Regions from separate parts of the Achromobacter sp. 1014246743 genome, predicted to be linked through region 2. Evidence: predicted binding sites of a transcription regulator. Region 2 holds the regulator's gene; each other region holds the start of a gene.
What was found. Region 2 encodes FliA, which starts transcription of late flagellar genes. Its sites were predicted from a motif close to CTAAAGTTTNNNNNNNNNNNGCCGNTA; they were not measured.
Positions count from the first base shown of each region.

Region 1: the regulator FliA is predicted to act here: its motif matches at 2,334-2,360, upstream of AC6LJ2_RS28930 (flagellar protein FlaG).
Region 3: the regulator FliA is predicted to act here: its motif matches at 2,640-2,666, upstream of AC6LJ2_RS12025 (FlxA-like family protein).

Region 1 covers NZ_JCBANA010000111.1:1,332-5,714, reverse strand. The annotation lists gene AC6LJ2_RS28945 (CaiB/BaiF CoA transferase family protein) at 1-378, shown strand, start outside; gene AC6LJ2_RS28940 (acyl-CoA dehydrogenase family protein) at 378-1,544, shown strand; gene AC6LJ2_RS28935 (IclR family transcriptional regulator) at 1,547-2,284, opposite strand; gene AC6LJ2_RS28930 (flagellar protein FlaG) at 2,427-2,804, shown strand; gene fliD (flagellar filament capping protein FliD) at 2,949-4,358, shown strand; gene fliS (flagellar export chaperone FliS) at 4,377-4,383, shown strand, end outside.
Region 2 covers NZ_JCBANA010000067.1:17,415-21,797, forward strand. The annotation lists gene motA (flagellar motor stator protein MotA) at 1-559, opposite strand, end outside; gene flhC (flagellar transcriptional regulator FlhC) at 677-1,258, opposite strand; gene flhD (flagellar transcriptional regulator FlhD) at 1,289-1,612, opposite strand; gene AC6LJ2_RS23775 (RNA polymerase sigma factor FliA) at 2,043-2,798, shown strand; gene AC6LJ2_RS23780 (methyltransferase regulatory domain-containing protein) at 2,962-4,383, shown strand, end outside.
Region 3 covers NZ_JCBANA010000023.1:56,900-61,282, reverse strand. The annotation lists gene AC6LJ2_RS12035 (methyl-accepting chemotaxis protein) at 1-1,155, shown strand, start outside; gene AC6LJ2_RS12030 (solute carrier family 23 protein) at 1,258-2,574, opposite strand; gene AC6LJ2_RS12025 (FlxA-like family protein) at 2,708-3,139, shown strand; gene AC6LJ2_RS12020 (ABC transporter substrate-binding protein) at 3,285-4,383, shown strand, end outside.

The sequences.
Region 1 (4,383 bases), on a different contig from region 2:
CACGGCGCACGGGCGGCGCATATCAGCGAGGTGTACGCCTTTGTCGCTGACGTGATCCGCACGCGGGCGACAACGGCCTGGCTGGCAGACCTGGCGCGCGCCGACATCCCGGCCTCGCAGCTCTATACGGTGGACGACCTGCTGCAGGACGAACACCTGACCGCCACCGGCTTCGTGCAGGACGTGGACCACCCCACCGAGGGCCGCCTGCGCACCCCGGCCCCGCTGGGCCGCTATCAAGGCACGCCCACGTCCCTGCGCCGCCCGGCCCCCACGCTGGGCCAACACAGCCGCGAAGTGCTGGCCGAAGCCGGTTACGACGACGCCGGCATCGCCGCCCTGTTCGCTCACCGCATCACCCAAGACGGAACCGACTGATGGACTTTGCATTCACTCCCGACCAATTGGCGCTGCGCGACGCCGTGTCCCGCATCTGCGACCGCTACCCCGACGAATACTGGCTGGAACGCGACCGCGAAGGCGGTTTTCCCGAACCCCTGCATGCGGACCTGGCACGCGACGGCTGGCTGGGCATCGCCATGCCGCAGGAATACGGCGGCGCCGGCCTGGGCATGACCGAGGCCGCCCTGATGATGCAGACCATTGCGGCGTCGGGCGCGGGCTTTACCGGGGCATCCGCCGTGCACATGAACATCTTCGGGCTGAATCCGGTGGTGGTGTTCGGCAGCGACGAGCAGCGCGCCCGCTGGCTGGAGCCGCTGATCGCGGGCCGCGAAAAAGCCTGCTTCGCGGTGACGGAGCCGGACGCCGGGCTGGACACCACCAAGCTGAGCACCCGCGCGGTGCGCGACGGCGACGACTACGTGGTGCACGGCCGCAAGATCTGGATCTCGACCGCCCAGGTCGCCACCAAGATGCTGCTGCTGGCCCGCACCACCCCGCTGTCCGAGGTGGCCAAGCCGACCCAGGGCCTGTCGCTGTTCTATACGGACTTGAACCGCGACAAGATCGAGGTGCGCGAGATCGAGAAGATGGGCCGCAAGGCGGTCGACTCGAACATGCTGTTCATCGACGGCCTGCGCATTCCGGTGGCGGACCGCATCGGCGAAGAAGGCCGCGGCTTTGAATACATCCTGCACGGGCTGAACCCCGAACGCATCCTGATCGCGGCCGAAGCCGTGGGCATCGGCCGCGCCGCGCTGGACCGGGCGGTGAAGTACGCCGGCGAACGCACGGTGTTCGGCCGGCCCATCGGCCAGAACCAGGGCATCCAGCATCCGCTGGCGCAGGCCTGGATGCAACTGGAGGCCGCCGACCTGATGGTGTTCAAGGCCGCCAGCCTGTACGACGCCGGCCAACCCTGCGGCCCGGCGGCCAACGCCGCCAAGTACCTGGCGGCCGAGGCGGGCTACAACGCCTGCCAGACGGCGGTGATGACGCTGGGGGGCATGGGGTATGCCAAGGAGTACCACGTGGAACGGCTGCTGCGAGAAAGCTTCATTCCGCGCATCGCGCCGGTCAGCCCGCAGCTGATCATGTGCTTCATTGCGGAAAAGGTGCTGGGGCTGCCCAAGTCGTATTGAAGCTAGGACTGCTGTTCCAGCCCCGTGCAGGCCGCCCGCAGGATGCGGGCGTAGTCTTCCTGGTGCGGTTCGATCCGGTAGATCGGGCCGCCCACCGAGATCGCATAGTGCTCGCCCGACAGCGTGACGGGCCAGGCAATGGCGCCCACGTCGGCGATGGATTCGCCGCTGTTCATGAACCAGCCGCGCTGGCGCGAGTGTTCCAGGTCAGTCAGGATCGCCTCGCGCGTGACCAGCGTGCGCTCGTTGTAGCGTGTCAGGGGCGTGGCGCCCAGCAGCGCATCCCGCCCCGCGTCGTCCAACAGCGACATCAGCGCTTTTCCCAGCGAATTGGCGTGTACGTCCTTGAACTCGCCTGCAACAGGCGCGTATCGGATCGTATGCGGCGAATCCAGCACATCCAGGTAGACCACCCGGCCGTCCTGCGTCAGCTTGGCGAACACGACGGTTTCCCGGGTTGCGTCCCTTAATTCAACCAGGCTGGGATAGACGCGGTCGAGCACGGGATCGGCCCGGGCGATGCGCTGCGCCATCGCCAGCAGGCGCCCGGTGGGGTAATACCCCTGGCGGCGCCCGGTTTCATACAGATAGCCGAGCCCGGTCAGGGTCCGGATCAGGGCCAGGCAACTGGACACCGGCACATCCAGCAGGCGGGCCAGCTCGGACAGGGGCAGTGCGCGCTTCTCCCGTGCGTAGGTTTCGATGATTTCTATGACTCGCAGCGCCGTCTTGACACTCATTGCCCGATCCGAACTATTTAGCACGTGAAACATCTGGCCTTGCAGGGGGCTAAAGTTCCCTGCGAGGGTGCCGTTATCGTAGCTGAGAATTCCCTGAAAACAGCGCGTTCCTCCGAGACGCCACCTCGCCGTTGGAGTGATCATGGCCGTATCCCCCATAGCCCCCGCTACGTTCGCTCCGGCGCCGGTAGCCGCTACGCCGGTCGTAGCAGACCCATCCGTCACCGTTACCCCGCCCGTGGCGAGCAGCAACAGCAGTGGCAGCGACACCGCCACGTCGGAGCAGTCCACCTCGCAGAAGCTGCCGCTGGAAAAAGCGCTGGACGAGATCAATGACCAGATGAAAGCGTGGTCGACCCAGTTGCAGTTCGAGATCGACCCGAACGTGCATCAGGTGGTGGTGTCGGTGGTGGACGCCAATACGGGGGACGTCATCCGCACCATCCCCAGTGAAGCCCTGCTCAAGATCGCCAAAATGATCGTGAACATGCAGGGAAATGGCATCAAAACCACGGCTTGATATGGCCCCGAATATTTTCTGCTGTGCCCGTTTTGGCGCCATTCGATGACAGAAGCATCGAATTAGGCCCGCCTTATGCCCTTACCCGGCCAATCGCCGGCACCCTATTTTTGACAGAATCGCATCGCTAGGAAGGAATTTCACATGGCCTCTATCACTAACCTCGGTTCGGTTTCCGGCTTGCCCCTGGAAAAGATCCTGTCGGACCTGCAGGCCGCCGAGGATAAAAAGCTCTCGATCTACACGACTCGTGCGGCCAGCTACAAAACGCGCATCGATGCCTATGCGCAGCTGCAAAGCGCGCTGGAGGCCGTGCAGAAATCGGCTGGCGTGCTCGGCAAACCCGAAACGATGTCCGCCATCAAGGGCAGCGTCACGGGCGGCACCGCCTTGACGGCCGTCATCACGGCCGAAGGCGCGCTTGCGGGCAAGCCGGGCGCCGTGGCCGGTCAATACACGATCGCCGTGAACACCCTGGCACGCGCCCAAAGCCTGCAATCGGGCGCAGTGGCCGACCGTACCGCCAAGAACGGCGACACGGGTTCCTTCGAAGTCGAGCTGGCCAACGGCACCAAGCACACCGTCGATCTGAAGGGCGATACGTCGCTGAACGGCATCGTCAAGGCCATCAACGCCGACGACAAGTCCGGCCTGCGCGCCACTGTCATCAACGACGGCAACGGCAACAACTACCTGATGCTGACGGCCAAGGACACCGGCGTGCAGGCCTCGGTGAAGAACATCACGGTGACGGGCGACCAGTCGCTCAAGAACGTGCTGAGCTTCAGCACCGCCGCCGACGGCACCACTACCGGCATGACCCAGACCAAGGCCGTCGACGCCGAAGTGGTCATCAACGGTCTCACCGTCAAGAGCGGCTCGAACAGCCTTTCGACGGCGATCGACGGCGTCACGCTGAACCTGACCGAGACGACCCCGACCGACAAGCCGATCACCCTGAAGCTGGAATCGGATACGTCCGTCGCCAACAAGGCCATCCAGGACTTCGTCAAGAACTACAACGCACTGCAGTCGACCATCAAGAACCTGACGGCCTTCGACGCCAAGGCAGCCACCAACCAGCCGCTGACCGGCGACGGCACCACGCGCTCGATCCAGTCGTCGATGACCAGCGCACTGCAAGCGGTGCTGGGCGAGGGCACCGTGCGTTCCCTGGCCGACCTGGGCATCACCACCGATCCGCAGACGCGCCAGTTGAAGCTGGACCAGACCAAGCTGGACAAGGCCCTGGCCGAGAACCCCGGCGACCTCACCAAACTGCTGTCGGGCGACAACGGCCTGGCCAAGAATTTCGAGGCCGCGTTCAAGGACGTGCTGGGCACCAACGGCTCGTTGAAGACCCGCACCGACGGCCTGAACAAGACCATGAGCGACCTGGACGCCCAGCAAAAGCGCGCCAAGGCCTCGAGTGACGCGGAAATGGACCAGATGCGCACCCGCTTCGTCGCATTGGACAAATTTGTTGCCCAGACCAGCGTCACGGCCAACTACCTGACCCAACAATTTGCGGCGATGAACAAATCGAGCAAATAACCTGTAGAAGATGCATTAATGACTT
Region 2 (4,383 bases):
CCTTGATCACGCCCAGCACCGCGGCCACGATGCCGAAGGCCGGCAGCCCGTCGGCCATCTGCTTGAGCGCATTGGCAGGCACTTCGCGCTCGTGGCGGTAGGTCTCGATTTCCTCGTCCATGAGCGTTTCGATTTCGAACGAGCTCATGTTGCCGCTGATCATGATGCGCAGGTAGTCCGTGATGAACTCCATGAGCTTGGCGTCTTTGGCGATACGCGGGTATTCACTGAAGATCGGGCTGGAGGCCGGATCCTCGATATGCGATTCGATGGCCATCAGGCCTTCGCGCCGCGCCTTGTTCAGCAGCACGTACAGGAGCGCCATCAGCTCCATGTAGACGTCCTTGCCGTAGCGCGAGCTTTTCAGCATGTCGGGCAGCGCGTTCTTGACCAGCATCAAGGACTTCTTGCTGTTGCTGGCCAGGAAGGCGCCGAAGGCGGCGCCAAAGATCAGCGTGAGTTCGAACGGCTGGTAAAGCGCGCCCAAGTGGCCGCCCAGCGCTATGAAGCTGCCGACGACCGACACGATCACCACGAGAAAACCGATAACAATCAACACATCAGGCCCCTGCCAACGAAGTCTAAAACCGGCGTCAATGATCCCCTGTTCCCCCCGACCCAAAAAGGCGGGTTACGGGGAGTTTTCCAGGGCTTTTGATGTATTTGGAAACGCCGCTCAGGAGCGGGCGGCGTCCACGGCGGGTGCGGGACGGCTGCCGGCGCGCGCCTTGGCCGCGGCGCGGGTCTTGCCCGCCCGGGGTGGCGGACGGCAGATCGCGCACACGAAATCCGACTGCGGATCATGGGCGTGCGCAATGAAATGGCCGCCGCACTGGCGGCAGGCGGACAGCTGCAGCATGCCGCTGTCGAAAAAGCGCACCAGCATCCACGCGCGGGTAAAGCTCAGCACGGGTTCGGCGGATTCGGCGCTGTCCACGCCGGCGTTTTCGAGGTACAGGCGGTACGCGTCGATGATGGCGCGGATGCCTTTGCTGCTGGTACGCGAATTCAGGAACGAATACACGTTGTAGAAGAGCGACGAATGAATATTCGGCAACCAGGTCATGAACCAGTCAACCGAAAACGGCAGCATGCCCTTCGGTGGCGAGCAGCCGCGTATTTCGCGGTACAGGCGTGCCAGGCGGTCGTGGCTCAGGCTGGTTTCAGCCTCCAGCACCTGCAGCCGCGCCCCCAAAGTGATCATGGAGCTGGCAAGCAGAATGTCATCCGCTTCCTGCGAAACGCTCTTGGTGGCCATTACACGTGTCCCAGTGGGGTCGACAGGCCGTCAGGCCAGTTCTTCAACAGGTTGCTTGGCCAGCAGGATCGTCGCGTGCGCCTGTTGCAGCGCGCCGCCCAGCACGTCGTGCGTCAGGGCGGACAGCAGGCTGTAGTCGTCGAAACGGAAACGGCACAGCAGCGAGCTGGAGCTGGCCAGCTTCACCAGCTGAGCCGGAGAAAGACGCATCAGGATATCGGCAACTTCGTTGCTGAAACCCAAGCGGAACATCGATGCAGCATAGTCATCGCGCAGCATGCGCTGTGCGAGCAGTAAATAAGACAGATTCACTTCGCGAATATCTGCCAGCAAAGAATTTTCGACTTGTTGCACGCCCGACTCCCTATTCCCTATCCCACCGAAGGGGCTTGATAACCAAGGACAATTCGCAACACTGTTGCGCCCTGCCCGCTGCATCCTGTTTTAATGCGAAATGTATCATTTGTTCGCAATTTAAGTAAAATTTACCACAGGTCATGTCATTTTCTATGACTTATATGACAAATCTTTGTTGATATTGCGCAACTCGGGCGTTTCGATACACCTTGACATAGAAATCCCTGACAAATCTACGTCAATTTGCCAAATAAGCATTCAAAACGTTGCGTGCTTTAAGGAATGAAATAACGACATTTGCCGACAATGACACCTTGCCGATCACAGAATCTTGCTAGCTTTATCGCAGCCGCGCGTTTGTCGACAATGTCGCAAATTGACAACAACCGACGACGCGTCACGATGGACACCGCCCGACATTCCCGCAATGCCCCACGCAGATGACAGCTTGGTCGAATATGCCCCGCTAGTGCGGAAGCTGGCCCTGCAATTGCTCGCCCGGCTGCCGGCCAGCGTCGAACTGGACGACCTGATCCAAGCCGGCATGATCGGCCTGCTGGACGCCGTGCGGCGTTACCAGGAAACGGCTGACGCCCAGTTCGAAACCTACGCCACCACCCGCATCCGCGGCGCCATGCTCGATGAGCTGCGCGGACAGGACTGGCTGCCGCGCAGCGTGCGCGCCAAGGCCCGCAAGATCGAACAGGCCATCCAGCAGCTGGAACAGCGCCTGATGCGCGCCCCCACCGAGGCCGAGATCGCGCAGCAGCTGGACATGCCGCTGAACGAATACCAGACGCTGCTGCACGACGCCCAGGGCGTGCAGATCGTGCATTACGAAGATTTCGCCACCGAGCCCGACGCGGCCTCCGGCCAGACCGACTGGACCGCCACGCTCAACCACGGCTCGGCCGGCGGCAATCCGCTGGATTCCCTCCTGGCCGGCGATTTCCGCCAGGCCCTGATCCACGCCATCGACAGCCTGCCCGACCGCGAAAAGCTGCTCTTGTCGCTGTGCTACGAGCAAGGCCTGAACCTGAAGGAAATCGGCGCGATCATGAACGTGACCGAGGCCCGCGTCTGCCAGCTGCGCTCGCAGGCCACCGCCCGCATCCGCGCCAAGCTGCGCGAGCAGGCCTGGCAGGATTTGCCCCAGGAAGGGCAGATCGCGCAGATCATCTAGGCGCGGCAGGCGGCACCGCACCTGCAAGTCAAAACCCCGGTATTTTTCGCCTTTTTTCAAGCCTTCCTGGCAACGCGCCCGCTGGTAGCCTGTTCCCCAGCCTTTGAACCTCTATGCAACGCAAGACAGCCAAGATTGCGGTTGCCCCGACATGGATCCCGAGATGACTGAACCCGATCTGCTTAATCAGGCGATATCAGATACCTACGACGAGACCCCTTACCTATCCCACGCCTTCATGCAGAGCGCACCGGGCCATATGCGCGCGGTGTCGCACCTATACGGGTTGGACTCGGCGCCGCTGGACAAGGCCCGCGTGCTGGAATTGGGCTGCGCCGCCGGCGGCAACCTGATACCTTTCGCAGCAGCTCACCCGGACGCGGAAGTCATCGGCGTGGACTTGTCGCCGGAACAGATCTCGGCAGGCAAGTCGCTGGTGCAACAGCTGGGCCTACGCAATCTGGACTTGCGCGCCATGAGCATCACGGACATCGACGACAGCCTGGGCAAGTTCGACTACATCATCTGCCACGGGGTGTTCAGCTGGGTTCCGCCGGGAGTGCGCGACGCCATCATGCGCGTCTGCCGCGACAACCTCGCCCCAGAAGGCATCGCGTACGTCAGCTACAACACGTACCCAGGCTGGAAAGCCTCGGACGTGATGCGAGACGCCATGCAGCTGAACAGTTTTTCTGCCACGACGGCAGCGGAAAAGCTGAAGAAGGCCAGGGAAATGTTAGGGCTGATGGAATATGGCCTTGCGCCAAGCAACCCCATGCGCGAAGCCCTTCGGCAAACTGCCAATCGGCTCAGCCAGCAAGCCGACCATTATTTGTTTCACGAATTCCTGGAAACAATCAACTCACCCTGCTATTTCTTGGAATTCGCCGCCACCATTCAGCACGCCGGCCTCGCGTATGTCAGCGAAGCCCAGCCGGAGGGATCATTTCCCACCAACTACGGAACAGCCACGGCGGCGATGCTCTCGTCCGTGTCAGCCGATGCCGACCGCACTATGCGCGAGCAGTACCTGGATTTTGCGGTGGGCAGGCAATTCCGCCAAAGCCTACTGGTACATGCCGAGCGCGCGGGACAGATCCAGGAACGTCCGGAAGCCAATCTTTTCAGCTCGATGTATTTCGCCGGGCAATTGGTCGCGGATACCGAGCGCGACCAGACCAACCCCGGGCAACGACATTTCCGCACACCGTCCAACACAGGCTTGGCGACACAGGATGCCTCGTTGGTGGCGCTGATTGAAGCGTTGCAGAAGACCTGGCCGGCGCCCGTCACGTTCAATGAGGCTTGCGCCATTGTCGGCGAAAAATCGCCGCACACCGGCATCGAGCTGGAACATGCCACGCTATTACATCTGGTCACGCTGCTGAACTGCGGTTCGCTACGTTACCGCCGTGAGTCTGTCGGCTACAGTAACAGCCCTGCCAAACCCACTCTGATTGCAGCCGCCCGGGAATTGATCGTGGCCGCCAGCCTGCAACCCTTGCAGGTCGGCCACTCCAACCTTTGGCACCAGATGGTAAACCTAAGCGCGGATCCTGCCACCCGCTATGTCGCCACCCTGCTG
Region 3 (4,383 bases), on a different contig from region 2:
GCTGACACGAATTTCGCCAAGGACATGCAGGTCTTCCTGGCGCGCGTGCAGGAACGCAGCGACGGGGTGCTGGGCCGTTCGCAGAACACCTACGCGACAGCCAAGGTGTCGTCCATCGTGCTGCTGTCGGTAGCCGTGCTGCTGGCGGCGCTGTGCTGGGCCTTCATCCGGCGTGGTGTCTTGCTGCCCTTGCAGGACGCGGGCCGGCACTTCGACCGCATCGCCGCCGGCGACCTGACCCAGCGGGTGGACGCCCGATCGAACAACGAGATCGGCACGCTGTTCTCGGCGGTCAAGCGCATGCAGGACGGGCTGACGCGTACGGTCACGACCGTGCGCCAGGGGGTGGAGGAAATCAACGTCGGGGCGGCCGAGATTGCCGCGGGCAACGCCAACCTGTCGACTCGCACCGAAGAGCAGGCGGCGGCGCTGGAGGAAACGGCGGCCACGATGGAGCAGTTGGCCGCCACGGTCAAGCAGAATGCCGAAAACGCCGCCCAGGCCAACCAACTGGCCGCGGTCAGCATGGAAGTGGCCCAGCGCGGCGGCCACACGGTCGGCCAGGTGGTGGCGACGATGCAAGGCATCTCCGACAGCTCGCGCCGTATCGCCGACATCGTCTCGGTGATCGACGGCATTGCCTTCCAGACCAACATCCTGGCGCTCAATGCGGCCGTGGAGGCGGCGCGAGCGGGCGAACAGGGCAAGGGCTTCGCGGTGGTGGCGGGCGAAGTGCGCACCCTCGCCCAGCGCGCGGCGCAGGCGGCCAAGGAAATCAAGGCCCTGATCGAGACCTCCGTCGAGACGGTGGCGGCAGGGGCGTCGCACGTATCGGCCGCCGGCCAGACCATGGAGGAAATCGTGACCTCGGTGCAGCGAGTGGCCGACATCATGGGCGAAATCTCGGCGGCGTCGGCCGAGCAGGCCGGCGGCATCGACCAGGTCACCCTGGCGGTGTCGCAGATGGACGAGGTGACACAGCAGAACGCCGCGCTGGTGGAACAAGCCTCGGCCGCGGCATCGGCGATGGAGGACCAGGCGCGGCGCCTTTCCGAGGCCACCGCAGTCTTCAAGACCCAGTCAGGCCAGGTGATCGAGGCGGCGCCGGTGCGGGTGGCGGGCCGGGCACCGGCTTCGCGGCTATCACGGCACTGAGAGGGGGCCGGCCTGGGCGGACGTTACGCCAGCCCGGGCCGGCGGCCAGGGGCCGGGCCCGAGCGCCCGGCCAGCGGTAAGGCGCAAGCGGCAACCGCCGCCCTACCCCTGCTTCTTGCGACGCAGCAACGCGTACAGGATGATCGCGCCGAAGGTGGCGGTACCGATGCCGCCGAGCGTGAAGTTGCCCAGCTTGACCGTGAAGTCGCCCGCGCCCAGCACCAGCGTGACGGCGGCCACGATCAGGTTGCGGTTGTCGCTGAAGTCGACCTGGTTCACGACCCAGATCCGGGCCCCGGCGATGGCGATCAGGCCGAACACCACGACCGACATGCCGCCCAGCACGGGGGCCGGGATGGTCTGGATCAAGGCGCCGAACTTGGGCGAGAAACCCAGCACGATGGCGATCAGGGCCGCGATGACGAACACCAGCGTCGAATAGATGCGGGTGACCGCCATCACGCCGATGTTCTCGGCATAGGTGGTGACACCGGTGCCGCCCACTGCACCCGACACCATGGTGGCCACGCCGTCGCCGACGAAGGCGCGGCCCAGGTAGCGATCCAGGTCCTGGCCGGTCATGGCGCTGACCGCCTTGACGTGGCCCAGGTTCTCGGCGACCAGGATGATGGCCACCGGCACGATCAGGCCCATTGCCTCGGCCTTGAAGACCGGTGCAGCGAAATGCGGCAGCCCGAACCAGGCCGCGGCGTACACGGCGGAAAAGTCGATGGGCTTGCCCAGATTCAGGCCGTTGGCGCAGAGGGCGTACACCACGCAGGCCAGGATCAGGCCGACCAGGATCAACAGCCGCTGCACCATGCCCTTGGTATAGACGGCGATGCCGCCCACGCACAGGATGGTGACAATTGCCATGGCGCTATCAAAGCCCGAGGCGCCCATGGCGCCTTTGGCGGCGATGGGCGCCAGGTTCAGGCCGATCACCGCGACGACCGCGCCGGTCACGACCGGCGGCATCAGCGTATCGATCCAGTTGGCGCCGCCGCCCGCGCGGGCGTTGACGATCCAGACGATGACGCCGATCAGCGTGTAGGCCAGTCCGCAGGCGATGATGGCGCCCAGCGCCACGCCGATGTTGGCATTGGCGCCGCCGCCGGCATAGCCGGTCACCGCGATGACGCCGCCGATGAAGGCGAAGCTGGAGCCCAGGTAGCTGGGCACGCGGCCGCCGACGAACAGGAAGAAGATCAGGGTGCCGATGCCCGACATCAGGATGGCGACGTTGGGATCGAAGCCCATGAGCAGCGGCGCCAGCACGGTGGAGCCGAACATCGCCACCACGTGCTGTGCCCCCATGGCCACGTTCTTGGGCCAGGACAGCCGTTCATCGGGCGCGATGATGACGCCGGGCTCGGCGTCGTCGGCCAGGCGCCAGCGCGGAAAATAGGAATTGGACATGGATTCCCCGGGGGTGATTGGTGTGAGCGGGCGCCAGTGTAAAGGGGGCCGGGAACGGGCGGCAACTTAAGTTCCCGGTCAGAATGCCGTATTAGTGGAAACCCCCAGTCATTCTTCCTTCTGGAGACCCCTCATGGCCATCGATTCCATCAGCGGCACCTCGCGCATCGGCAGCATCGCCGACCTGTGGGCGCAGAAAATCCAGGCCAACAAGGAAGCCAAGGACGCCAAGGACGACAGCAAGGGCGTCACCGTCACGCCCGACGGCAAGATCCGCGTGTCCAATGCCGGCGCCATGAAGGTGGGCCAGACGGAGGAAACGGAATCTTCCGAGAACGACGACCACTACACCCGGCAGATCAAGGAACTGCAGCGCCAGCTCAAGCGGGTCATGGAGCAGATTGCACGCGTGCGCGACAGCAACGCGTCGGCCGAGCAAAAAGCCACGCAGATGCAAGCACTGAACGGCCAGGCGATGCAGATCATGAGTCAGATCCAGCAGGTCATGGCCGAAAAAGCCAAGGCGATGGCCAAAGCGAACGGCGGTGTGGCAGCCACGGCGTAAGCGCGTTTTCCCTGCGCCGGTGCTTCGGCGGGACCGGCGCCAGCCCCCCCCGGGCTGATGACGCGCATCAAAATTTCTGATTGGACGTGCGGCGGGCGCAGCCATTAAGGTCTCCGGACAAATCAAAAAACCACGGAGACAAACCATGCATGCAATGCGCACAGCCCTTGCAGGGGCGTTGCTGGCCGCCTGCGCGGCGCCGGCCCTGGCGGGCACCGTCACGGTCATCACGTCGTTCCCGAAAGACCTGACCCAGGCCTACAAGACCGCGTTCGAAAAGGCCAACCCGGGCATCACGCTGGAAATCCTGAACAAGAACACCGTGTCCGGCATCGCCTACGTGCGCGAAACGCCGGCGGGCCAGCGCCCCGAGGTGTTCTGGGCCAGCGCCCCCGACGCGTTCGAGGTGCTGGGGCGCGACAAGCTGCTGGCCAACTCGTCGGACGTGGCCAACAGGAATGTGCCGGACAAGATCGGCAACTACCCCATCAACGACCCGGGCGGCATGTACCTCGGACAGGCGCTGGCCGGCTACGGCATCGTCTACAACACGCGCTACATCAAGGCCCACAACATCCCCGCGCCGGTCGAATGGAAGGACCTGCTGGCGCCGCAATGGTTCGGCCATGTCGGCATCACCTCGCCATCGCGCTCGGGCACCATGCACCTGACCGTGGAAACCATCCTGCAGGGCGAAGGCTGGGACGACGGCTGGAACACCCTGCTGCGCATGTCGGGCAACAGCAGCGCGGTGACCGAACGTTCGTTCGGCGTGCCGGACGGCGTCAACAATGGCCAGTTCGGCGCGGGCCCGGTCATCGACTTCTTCGGCCTGTCGAGCAAGTATTCGAAGTTCCCCGTGGAATTCGTCTATCCGTCGGAAACGGCCATCGTGCCGGCCAACATCGCGCTGATCGACGGCGCCAAGAACACCGAGGAAGGCAAGAAGTTCATCGCCTTCACGCTGAGCCAGGCCGGCCAGGAACTGCTGCTGGAACCGAAGATCTCGCGCCTGCCGGTACTGCCGTACTCGGCGCTGGCCGGCAAGGTGCCGCAAGGCTATCCGGACCCGGCCGAGATCGCGAGACGCAGCAAGGTCCAGTTCAATGCCGACCTGTCGCAGACGCGCTACTACGTGGTGCAGTCGCTGTATGACCAGACCGTCACGTTCCGCCTGAAGGAATTGCAGGCGGCGACCAAGGCGATCTACGACGCCGAGGCCAAGCTGGGCGAGAAGGCCAAGA